DNA from 2 places in the Alterluteimonas muca genome. Region 1 is predicted to be linked to the other one. Evidence: predicted binding sites of a transcription regulator. Region 1 holds the regulator's gene; the other holds the start of a gene.
The links. Region 1 encodes FliA, which starts transcription of late flagellar genes. Its sites were predicted from a motif close to TAAAGTTTNNCNNNCNNNGGCCGATAA; they were not measured.
Positions count from the first base shown of each region.

Region 1 (5,530 bases):
GGCGCGCATGCGCGACGAACTGGCGCAGATGCGCACGATGATCGAACGCGAGATGGCGCGGCTCACCGACGAGCGCCTGCGCGGCTCGCCGGTGCGCGCGCAGGCGATGGAACTGCTGGAGGACTACGGTTTCGATGCCGGCATCACCCGCGACGTGGTGCTGCAGATTCCCGCCGACACCCCGGCCCACCGCGCGCGCGGGCTGATGCTCGGCCTGATCTCGCGCAGGCTGCCGATCTGCCCGGTCGATCCGCTGCACGAGGCCGGGGTGATCGCCCTGGTCGGCCCGACCGGTGCCGGCAAGACCACCACGATTGCAAAGCTGGCCGCACTCTATGCGTCGCAGTACCAGCCGCGCGACGTCGCCCTGGTGACCACCGACACCGCGCGCGTCGGTGGCCGCGAGCAGCTGCACAGCTACGGCCGCCAGCTCGGCATCGCCGTGCACGAGGCCGACAGCGAGGCCGGCCTGCTGCAGCTGCTGCAGAAGCTGCAGGACTACCGGCTGGTGCTGGTGGACACCGCCGGCCTGAGCCAGCGCGACCGTGCCCTCGCCGGCCAGCTGAACTGGCTGCGCGCCGCGCGCCAGGTGCGCACCCTGCTGGTACTGCCGGCCAACACCCACTTCGCCGACCTCGATGAAGTCGTCCGCCGCTTCGAGCACGCGCGCCCGCAGGGCGTGGTGCTGACCAAGCTCGACGAGACCAGCCGACTCGGCAGCGCGCTGTCGGTGGTGGTCGACCACCAGCTGCCGCTGACCTGGACCACCGACGGCCAGCGCATCCCTGAAGACCTGAGCCGGGCCAATGCGGCCCACCTGGTACTTCGCCTTGAAGATCTCCGCCGCGATGCCGATAAGCCCATGGCATCCGAGCATTCCGCCCCGGAGCACACCCATGCTGTCGCCTGAGACCCTGCCGCCGATGTCCGTCGCCGTTCCGCCCGTGCCCGCCCCCGTGCGCACCCTCGCCGTCACCGGTGGCAAGGGCGGCGTGGGCAAGACCAATGTGTCGGCGAACCTGGCGATCGCGCTGTCGGAGCTCGGCAAGCGCACCCTGCTGCTGGATGCCGACCTCGGCCTGGCGAACGTCGACGTGCTGCTGGGGCTGTCGCCGCGCTACACGCTGGCCGACCTGGTGGCCGGGCGCTGCAGCCTCGACGAGGTGATCCTCGACGGCCCGTCGGGCGTGATGATCGTCCCCGCCGCCTCCGGCCGCCGGCACATGGCGGAACTGCGCCCCGCCGAACATGCCGGGCTGGTCAACGTCTTCAACGACCTGCAGCGCGATCTCGACATGCTGGTGGTGGACACCGCCGCCGGCATCACCGATTCGGTGCTGACCTTCTGCCAGGCCGCGCAGGACACCCTGGTGGTGGTCTGCGACGAGCCGGCGTCGATCACCGATGCGTATGCGCTGATCAAGGTGCTGGCACGCGAGCGCGGCGTCGGCCAGGTGCAGGTGGTGGCCAACATGGTGCGCAGCCCGCAGGAAGGCCGCGGCCTGTACGAGAAGCTGTCGCGCGTGTGCGAGCGCTTCATCGGCGACGTGTCGCTGAACTACCTCGGCGCGGTTCCGCAGTGCGAATGGCTGCGGATGTCGGTGCAGCGCCAGCAGGCGGTGGTGCGCGCCTACCCGTCGAGCCCGTCGGCGCGTGCGCTGGCCGAGATCGCCCGCCGCACCGCCCGCTGGCAGGCGCCGACCGCGCCACGCGGGCATGTCGAGTTCTTCGTCGAGCGGATGCTGCGCCAGGGGGTGCCGGCATGAGCATGGCCGCCCGCCACTACCAGGACATCCAGCGCAGCAGCGCGCCGGATCCGATCGTCCAGCATGCCGAACTGGTGCGCCGCATCGCCCACCACCTGGCGGCGCGACTGCCGGCCAGCGTGGAGATCGACGATCTCGTGCAGGCCGGCATGATCGGCCTGCTCGAAGCCTCGCGCAGCTACGACGCCGACCAGGGCGCCTCGTTCGAGACCTATGCCTCGATCCGCATCCGCGGTTCGATGATCGACGAGATCCGCCGTGGCGACTGGGTGCCGCGTTCGGTGCACCGCCGCGCGCGCGAAGCCGCCGCCGCGATCCGTTCGATCGAGCAGGCCACCGGCCGCGCCGCCGCGGCGCAGGAAGTCGCCGACAAGCTCGGGCTGCCGCTGGCCGACTACATGCGCCTGCTGGAAGACGCCGCGCGCGGCCAGGTGCTGAGCCTGGACTCGCACGTCGAGGACCACGGCGAGGTCGAGCCCGCGCGTCGTGGCGGGCCCACCCCCCAGGAAGCAATGGTGCGCGGCGAATTCGGCCGCGAACTCGCCGCCGCGATCGGCCTGTTGCCCGAACGCGAGCAGCTGGTGCTGTCGCTGTACTACCAGCAGGAACTCAACCTCAAGGAGATCGGCGCGGTGCTCGGCGTCAGCGAATCACGCGTGTGCCAGATCCATGGCCAGGCGGTGGTGCGGCTGCGCGGGCGGCTGACCGCGTTCGAACTCGCCGATACCGGCATCGGCGACGACGACTGATGCCATCGTTTTACTGGAGCCCCTTTTGAACAAGAACATGCGCGTGCTGATCGTCGATGACTTCTCGACGATGCGGCGGATCATCAAGAACCTGCTGACCGACCTCGGCTTCAACAACACCGTGGAAGCCGAGGACGGCCACAGCGCGCTGGCCGTGCTGCGGCAGGATGCGGTGGAGCTGGTGATCACCGACTGGAACATGCCCGGCATGACCGGCATCGAGCTGCTGCGCGAGATCCGCGCCGATGCCAAGTTCCGCACCCTGCCGGTGCTGATGGTGACCGCCGAGGCCAAGCGCGAACAGATCATCGAGGCCGCGCAGAACGGCGTGAACGGCTACATCATCAAGCCGTTCACCGCGCAGACCCTGGAAGAGAAGCTCAACAAGGTGTTCGAACGCCTCGGGGGCGGCGCTTGAACGCGGCGGTGGCGGACGACGTCCCGGTCGCGCGCCTGCTGCAGGATGCACTCGACGCGCTGGAGCGCGGCGACGAGGACGCCTGGCGCCGCCACGTCGATGCGATCGCCGCATCGCGCGCGCATACGCTGGTCAGCGGCCTCGGCCGGCTGGCGCGCGAGCTCGAACAGGCGCTCGATGCCCTGCCCCCGGCACCGTCGGGCGGCAACCTCGACGACGCCTGCGCCCGCCTCGACCACGTGGTGGCGATGACCGAGGAGGCCACCCATCGCACCCTCGACCTGATCGACGACAGCCGTGCGCTGGTCGCCCGCCTCAAGGACGGCCCGCTCGACGACAGCCAGGCCGGTACCGTCGAGGCGCTGCGCGACAACCTGCGCGAGATGGCGCTGGCACAGAGCCACCAGGACCTCGGCGGGCAGATCATCCGCCGCGTCGCATCGATCGTGCGTGGCGTGCACGAGGGTTTCGGCGAACTCGGCCTGCCGCCGAAGGACGAGCCGGCGTGCCCGAACCGTGGCCACGGCCCGGCGGTCGGGGGGCTGGATCGCGGCACCGTGGGCCAGAGCGACGCCGACGACCTGCTGTCGAACCTCGGGCTCTGACACCGTGAACGCCTCGCCGGAAATCGCCGCCGACTTCGTGATCGAGGCACGCGAGCTGCTCGACGACCTCGGCGGGCAGCTGGTGGCGCTGGAGCAGACGCCCGGCGACCGCGAACAGTTGAACGCGGTCTTCCGCGCGTTCCACACGCTCAAGGGCGGCGCCGGCTTTCTCGGCGTGACCCCGCTGGTGGAGCTCTGCCACGCGGCCGAGGAAACCCTGGGCGCTGCACGCAGCGGCCAGGCGACGCTGGAGGCGCGGCATTTCGATGCCGCGCAGCAGTCATTGGACTGGCTGCAGGCGATGGTGGACGCGATCGACTCCGGCAGCGAGGTGCCGCGCGCGCCCGCCGCGGTCGTCAACGGCTTCTCGCTTGCGCCGCCGGCCACGACCGCCACGCCCGCCGCCGCCGCCGCCAATGGCGACATGATCGGCGACGACGAATTCGAGGCACTGCTCGACCAGCTGCACGGCAACGCGGCGCCGGGCCCGGTCGGTGCAGCCGGAAACGGCGGGGCGATCAGCGACGACGAATTCGAGGCGCTGCTCGACCAGTTGCACGGGTCGGCCCCGCCCGGAGCTGCCGCAGCCCAGGTGACTCCGCCGGCCGCCCCGCGCACGCCGACGCCCGCACCTGCGCCGCCTGCCGCCGCCGCGCCGAAGCCGGCAGCCCCGCAGGCCGCCAATGGAGCGGCCACTGCCGAGCGCGAACACACCGTACGCGTGGACACCCGCCGTCTGGACGCCATCGTCGATCTCGTCGGCGAGCTGGTACTGGCGCGCAACCGCCTCAAGACCCTGCGCGCGCGGCTGCGCGACGAGGAGCTCGACCGTGCCGTGAGCACGCTCGACAACGCCACCGCGCGCCTGCAGGGCGCGGTGATGCACACCCGCATGCAGCCGGTGGGCAAGGTGTTCGCGCGCTTCCCCAAGCTCGCGCGTGACGTCGCACGCGCACTCGACAAGGAAGTGGACCTCGAGCTCGTCGGCGCCGAGACCGAACTCGACCGCAACCTGGTCGAGGCGCTGGCCGATCCGCTGGTGCACCTGGTGCGCAACGCCATCGACCACGGCATCGAAGCACCGGCCCTGCGCGAGGCCACCGGCAAGCCGCGCGCCGGCAAGGTGAGGCTGATCGCCCAGCAGCAGGGCGACTATGTCGGCATCGAGGTGCAGGACGACGGTGCCGGCATCGACCCCGAGCGCCTGCGCACCAAGGCGCGCGAGAAGGGTCTGATCGATGCCGAGACCGCGGCGCGGCTGAGCGTGGAGGAATGCCTGCACCTGGTGTTCATGCCCGGCTTCTCGACGCGCAGCGAGGTCAGCGACATTTCCGGCCGTGGCGTCGGCATGGACGTGGTGCAGTCGCGCATCCGCGAGCTCAGCGGGCAGATCCAGGTGCACTCCGAACTCGGGCGCGGCAGCCGGTTCTCGCTGCGCGTGCCGCTGACGCTGGCGATCCTGCCGACGCTGCTGGTGCAGGCGGCCGGCGATGCCTATGCCTTGCCGTTGGCGCGGGTGCAGGAAGTGCTGCATGCACCCACCCATGCGGTGAACTGGTTCGACGGCCGCGCCGCGCTCGACCGCCGCTCGCACACGCTGCCGCTGCTGGACCTGCGGCACTGGCTGCGGCAACCGGCACCGGAGACGCCGCTGCTCACCATCGTGGTCCTGCAGCGCGGCGACGCCCGCTTCGGCCTGGTGGTCGACGAGGTGCGCGGCCGCGAGGAGGTGGTGATCAAGCCGCTGCCACGCGCCCTGCGTGGCCTGCCCGGCTACGCCGGCGCCACCCTGATCGGCGACGGCCGCCTGGCGCTGATCCTCGACGTGGACGCGTTGCGCACGGTCTGATCGGCACCGCGCAACTCAAGTCGCGCGCACCTTCGCCGATATCGCCACCATGGATATCTTCAGTCTCGTCGGGCTCGTCCTCGCGATCGTCGCGCTGATCGGCGGCAGCGTCCTCAAGGGCGCCGGGCTTGCCGGCCTGTGGT
Region 1 covers NZ_JAIWPS010000001.1:636,191-641,720, reverse strand. Annotated here, with positions in the region: gene flhF (flagellar biosynthesis GTPase FlhF) at 1-910, shown strand, start outside; gene LDO11_RS02880 (P-loop NTPase) at 897-1,766, shown strand; gene LDO11_RS02875 (RNA polymerase sigma factor FliA) at 1,763-2,515, shown strand; gene cheY (chemotaxis response regulator CheY) at 2,541-2,933, shown strand; gene LDO11_RS02865 (protein phosphatase CheZ) at 2,930-3,538, shown strand; gene LDO11_RS02860 (chemotaxis protein CheA) at 3,543-5,387, shown strand; gene LDO11_RS02855 (flagellar motor protein) at 5,437-5,530, shown strand, end outside.

Region 2 (5,530 bases), 180 kb from region 1:
GCATCGACGTCAAGCGACAGCACGCTCGGCAGCGCCTGCATCAGCTCATGCACCGAGGCCTGCAGCCGGGTCGATCCATCGCGCAGCACCGCGAAGTGCGTGGCGGTTTTCTCGACCTCGTCGAGCAGGTGGCTCGCGAAGAAGATCGTGCAGTCCGCACGCTCTGGCAGCGCGGAGAGCAGCTGGCGGACGTCCTGCATGCCGTCGGGATCGAGACCATTGGTGGGTTCGTCGAGCAGCAGCAGCCGCGGCCTGCCGACCAGCGCGAAGGCGAGTGCCAGCCGCTGCTTCATGCCGAGCGAGTAATGCTCGATGCGGCGCCGCCGGTCGCAGCGCAGCCCCACCAGTTCGAGCACGCGCGAGGCTTCGTTATCGGGCAACCGTTTGAGGCGCGTGGCGATTGACAGGAACTCGGGCGCGGTAAGGTTCGGATAAAGGCTCGGGGCCTCGATCAGGCAGCCCGTCCCGGCAAGCACCTGCCGCCGCTCGCGGCGAATGTCGCGGCCCAACACCTGCACGCTGCCCGCGTCGGCGGCAGCAAGCCCGGCGATCACGCGAATGGTCGTCGATTTGCCATGGCCGTTGTTGCCGAGGAACGCGAATACGCTGCGCTCGGGCACCTGCAGATCGAGCTGACGTAACACGGCGTGCCCGCCAAAGGATTTGTCGACCGCACGCAGCTCAATCGCAACACTCATCGCAGGGGCATCCATGACCGGGAGAAGAAACCGCAGGTTACAACCGCGGTCGCCGTACTGGCAGGTGGCCGGGTGTCGCTGACACATCGCCCGGGAATCCAGGCGCGTTCCACGCATGACGGCACGTCACGCCGCGTCCCGGATGCGACCTTCCGCCTTGTCCGGCTTACCGAGCTGCAGGCCCAACGCCACCGCACCAGGCAACAAGGCGATCACCGTACCCGGCGCGCTCGCTCAATGCCCATGGCCGTGCCCATGCGCGCCATGCCCATCGCCGCCGTAGCCACGCAGCTGCACGTAGCGCTCCACCTGTTCCGGTGTCAGCACCTCGCGCTGTTCGATATGGGCGTTGAGATGCACGCCGCGCAGCTGCGCCTGCAGCTGGCCGATGGCTTCCAGTGCGGCCGCCACGTTGTCCGTATCCGCAGCGCCGGACTGGAAGAGCACGTCGAGTTCCGACTCCGCCGCCACGAGCTGTGCGCCCAGCGCCGTGGCGCGTGCTTCCACACGGGCACGGATCGCGCGGGTGGATTCAAGCTGCGCATCGGTGAGCGCCAGCGGCTGTGCCAGCTCGAGCACGTGCATCGGACCCGGATAGCGGTTGAGTTCGGCGGCCTTCGCATAGCCCGGGCCGCGCCCGGCCAGCAGGCCGGCGACCTGCTCCGCGTCGAGCGCCTTGATCGGCCGTGTCTGTTGGCCGGCATAGGAATGTTGCGGCTCCGCTGCGGTGGAGGCAGCGGACGCCAGGAGGAGGAACAGCAGGGTCGTGGTTTTCATCGCGCCATCGTAATCGCGTCCGACGTGCAGGTGATGCGCGCGTCCGCCTCAGGGCCCGCACTGCCACCAGCCGGTCCAGCTGCGCTGCGCGCCGTCGGCGCGGTGGTAGGTGAGCGTCGCGGGATGCGCGGGCGATTCGCCGCCACCGGTTGCCGCGCCGGTGACTTCGATATCAATGGTCTTGCCGGCACCGGTGAACCGCGCGCCGCGCAGCATCGCGTCGAAGCCGCCGGGCGCGGCCACGGGCTCGACGTCGTCGCCCACTTTGACCACGCCGCGCGCCGGTTCCTTCGATGCCACCTGGCCCATCGCAAGCAGCAGCGGTGCGTGCCCCGCTTCAGCCGAGAAACTGCAGCCGAGTTCGCCCGCAAGCGCGGCGGCCTCGATCTCCTGCCTGGACAGCGGCCCAAGCTCGATGGCCGAGCCATCTCCGCCACGGGTGGCATCGCCGTCGGTTGCAAGCGGCGCCAACCGGTGCCCGGCGTCGCTGCAGACCGTCAACCGGCCGTCGCCCTCCGCCGCAGCAACCGCCTGCACGCGCATGCCCACCGCCAGCGCGTCCACGTCCACCGGCGCGGCCTGGCAGAGGTTCCAGCGCGCCGGCAGCTGCACCGCCATGCGGCCCTGTCCGTCGACGTCGACCTGCACCACCGCATGGCCGTCATACATCCACGGCCGGGTGTCGATGGAGACGATGGTGCCCGCGATGGTGACGTTCCCGCCGACCGCAGCGCCTTCCACGGCGACCTCGCCGTTCGGCGCAGGGGCGACGTCGCGTTGCGCGGCGCACGACGCGGTGCCGAGCGCGACAGCGAAGACCATGACAGCGGGAAGTACGGCAGACGATCGAAAGACGCGCATGGCAACTCCACTCGGGCGCGATGGCGGGAGGCTATCCCGCGTGTGTGCAGGAACATGTGGAGGCCGAGCTGATATCGCCCCGAGCGTGGACCGTCGTCGAATCGACCTCGGAATTCCGCGCTTGCGCCCGTTCCTCCAAGACGCGCCCAGTAACTTGCGAATCGTTGCCGATGAAGCCAGCCTAATTCAGTCGGGCTCCATCCCATCGCTCGGTAGCAACAGCAGCGGCTCGCAGCCCTTGGCAGAACATCCGAAATGGCGAACGGTGTCGCCGTCCTGCCAGGTCGCGATGCCGCCACCGTTGATGACGAAGCGCCATTCGTTTCCGTCCGCCTGCAACTCACCACTGATGCTGCAATCGACCTGGTAGAAGTGCCCGTACGGCCGATCTTCATACGCTTCGGCCAAGCGGAAGAACGTCTGCACCTGCAAAGGCGACAACGTCCAATTGCCGCAGGCCGCCTCAAGCGGGTCATCGCCCGGAGCGTGGATGGGCGGATGCAGCGCCCCGATCAGGGCCCGGAACCTGGCAAGTGGCTCTCTTCGCCTGCCGTTGCATGTCGCCGCGTTGCGATCGCCGCAACCGTCCTGTCCACCCCCGCCACCCGCGCCTGGTCGCGACCTTCGCGCTTGGCGCTGTACAGCGCGGCATCGGCTTCGGCCACCGCGCGGGCGAACACGCCGCCGGCGGGCCATGCCGACACGCCGATGCTGATCGTGACCGGCAGTCGCTCCTCGCCGAAGGCGAATGGTGTTGCGCCCACCGCCGTACGCATGCGCTCGGCGGTGGCGCCCGCCTCGTCGAGGTTGGCCGCGTCCAGCAGCACCAGGAATTCCTCGCCGCCCCAGCGTGCCAGCGGCGTGCCCGCACGCAGCGCCCCACGCAGGCGGCCGGACACTGCCCGCAGCACGTGGTCGCCGCGCTCGTGGCCGTGAGTGTCGTTGATCGGCTTGAAGTGGTCGACGTCCAGCAGCAGCACCGCCGGCAGGCGTTCGCGTTCGAGCACGTCGGCATGCCACGCCATAGCGCGCTCGTTGAGGGCACGGCGCGTCAGCAGGCCGGTGAGTTCGTCGGTGCTGGCCTGCTGGCGCAGGCGCCGGTCCAGGCGCGCATTGGCGAGGTTGAGCACATGCGCCCCCACCAGCAGCGGCAGCAGGGCGTAGATCACCCCGTAGGCGGCCAGCAGCGGTGGCTCGACATACAGAAGGTGACGGTGCTCGGGCCCGTCATGCTGGAGCGTCGCGTACAGGGCGAACACCCAGGTGCCGGCATAGAACAGCAGCGTGGCCGCCATTGCAGTCTCGGCCGCATTGCGCGGCGCCAGCAGCGCCCGGCGCACCGCCCAGGTGAGGCCCAGCGACAGGGCCAGGCACACGATATGGAATGCGAGCGCGAAGCTGCGCGGTCCGCCGAGCCAGGCCAGCAGCAGCAACAGGCACAGCGCGGCAATCTCGGACCACCGCCGCAAGCGCGGGATCACGGGCACGCCCACAAGTTGCCGCAGTGCGCGATAGATCACCAGCGTCGCCACCACCGCAGACAGTGCGAGGGTGAGCGTGGGCCATCGCGCAGCGCGGTCGACCAGGCCGCTGAGCACCATGCCCGCGCCCAGCAGTGTGAAACCCAGTGCGCAGCGCAGCAGCACGCCGCGATGCAGGCGATCGCCCTGTACCGCGATCAGCATCATCAGGGCAGCCGCCCACGCCCCGAAGCCGCCGATCACGTACGCAAAGAGGATGTCGATGGAATCCATGGTGGCGGTCGGTAGCGCGCAGGGCGCGGGATCGGAACGATATCGGCCGGACCCGGGCGCACTTGAGCGCAGCTGCAGTCGGCGTGCCGCGCGGCGTATCGGGCGCGGCATCGGGCAAGGCGGTGCGGGCCACGGGTCCGTGGGTGATCGGCCGCGCGCCCGAGTGCGGCATCAGCCTGCCTGCGCAGATCTCCCGACGGCATGCCCCAAGAACGCAGATCGTTCGTCCACGCGCACCTGCCTGACCGCAGTCAAGCCGGTCGCGCGCCGGCCGATAAGGGAGATGCCTCCCGCTTCCCGCTCGCTCCGGCGCACATGCCCATCATGGATGCTTCCCTCGTGCCCTTCGCCGCCGATGCCCTGCCCGACGGCGATGCTCCGCGCCGCATGACAGGCGCCGCCGCCGAAGCGGCGGAAGCGGCGCGCCTGGCTGCCCTGCGCGATCTGGCCCTGCTGGACACGGTCGAAAGCGAGAGCTTCGACCGCATCACCCGCATGGCCAGCCGGCTGTTCGGCGTCCCGATTGCCGCGGTCTCGCTGACAGACGAAAACCGCCAGTGGTTCAAATCGCACGTCGGCACCGCCGGGCGCGAGATCCCGCGCGAGAAAGCGCCGTGCGCGGAGGTCACCGCGCAGGCCGGCACGGTGGTGGTGTCAGACCTGCGACAGGACCCGCGCTTCCGCGACAGCGTGCTGGCCCGCTCGGGCATCCGCTTCTATGCCGGCGCGCCGCTGGTCACCCGCGACGGCCATACCCTCGGCGCGATGTGCGTGCTCGACCAGCAACCGCGCGAGGTCAGCGAGGAGGAACGCGCGTCGCTGCGCGACTTCGCCGCCATGGTGATGGCGCAGGTCGAGCTCGAGCACGACTACGGCCGCCGCGATCCCCTGAGCGGCCTGCCCAACCGCAACCAGTTCGCCAACGACCTCGCCGACCTCGCGCGTGCAAAGGCCGGCGTGCCGCGGGTGCTGCTGCTGGTCAGCCTGTTCGATCCCTCGCGCCTGCAGGAGCTGGTCAGCGTGATGGGCACGCGCTGCATCGACGACCTGGTGCGGGCCGGCAGCCGCATCCTCAAAGACCGGCTGGGCCCCGGCTGCAGCGCCTACCACGTCGATGTCGTGTCCTACGCGGTGCTGCTCGACGAGGCCGAGGCGGGCCCGTGGACCACGGTGATGGCGGAACTCTCCACCGCACTGGCCGCGCCGGTGACCAGCAACGGCATCCCGGTGCAGATGATGCCGGCGTTCGGCGTCTCGCCCTTCGTGGTCGGTGACGACGCCGCCGTCGACGCGCTGCGCACCGGCATCAGCGCGGCCAACGACGCGCGCACCGCCGGTCTCGACTCCGCGGTCTACAGCCCCGCCAGCGACGCCGCCAACCGCCGCAGGCTCACCCTGCTCTCCGATTTCGCCGACGCGCTGGCACAGCCCGGCGACCTC
Region 2 covers NZ_JAIWPS010000001.1:459,727-465,256, reverse strand. Annotated here, with positions in the region: gene LDO11_RS02025 (ATP-binding cassette domain-containing protein) at 1-698, opposite strand, end outside; gene LDO11_RS02020 (Spy/CpxP family protein refolding chaperone) at 933-1,475, opposite strand; gene LDO11_RS02015 (hypothetical protein) at 1,524-2,297, opposite strand; gene LDO11_RS02010 (hypothetical protein) at 2,523-2,777, opposite strand; gene LDO11_RS02005 (GGDEF domain-containing protein) at 2,849-4,090, opposite strand; gene LDO11_RS02000 (putative bifunctional diguanylate cyclase/phosphodiesterase) at 4,415-5,530, shown strand, end outside.
Region 2: a site for FliA is predicted at 4,130-4,156, ahead of LDO11_RS02005 (GGDEF domain-containing protein). Genes of this name have one in related genera too.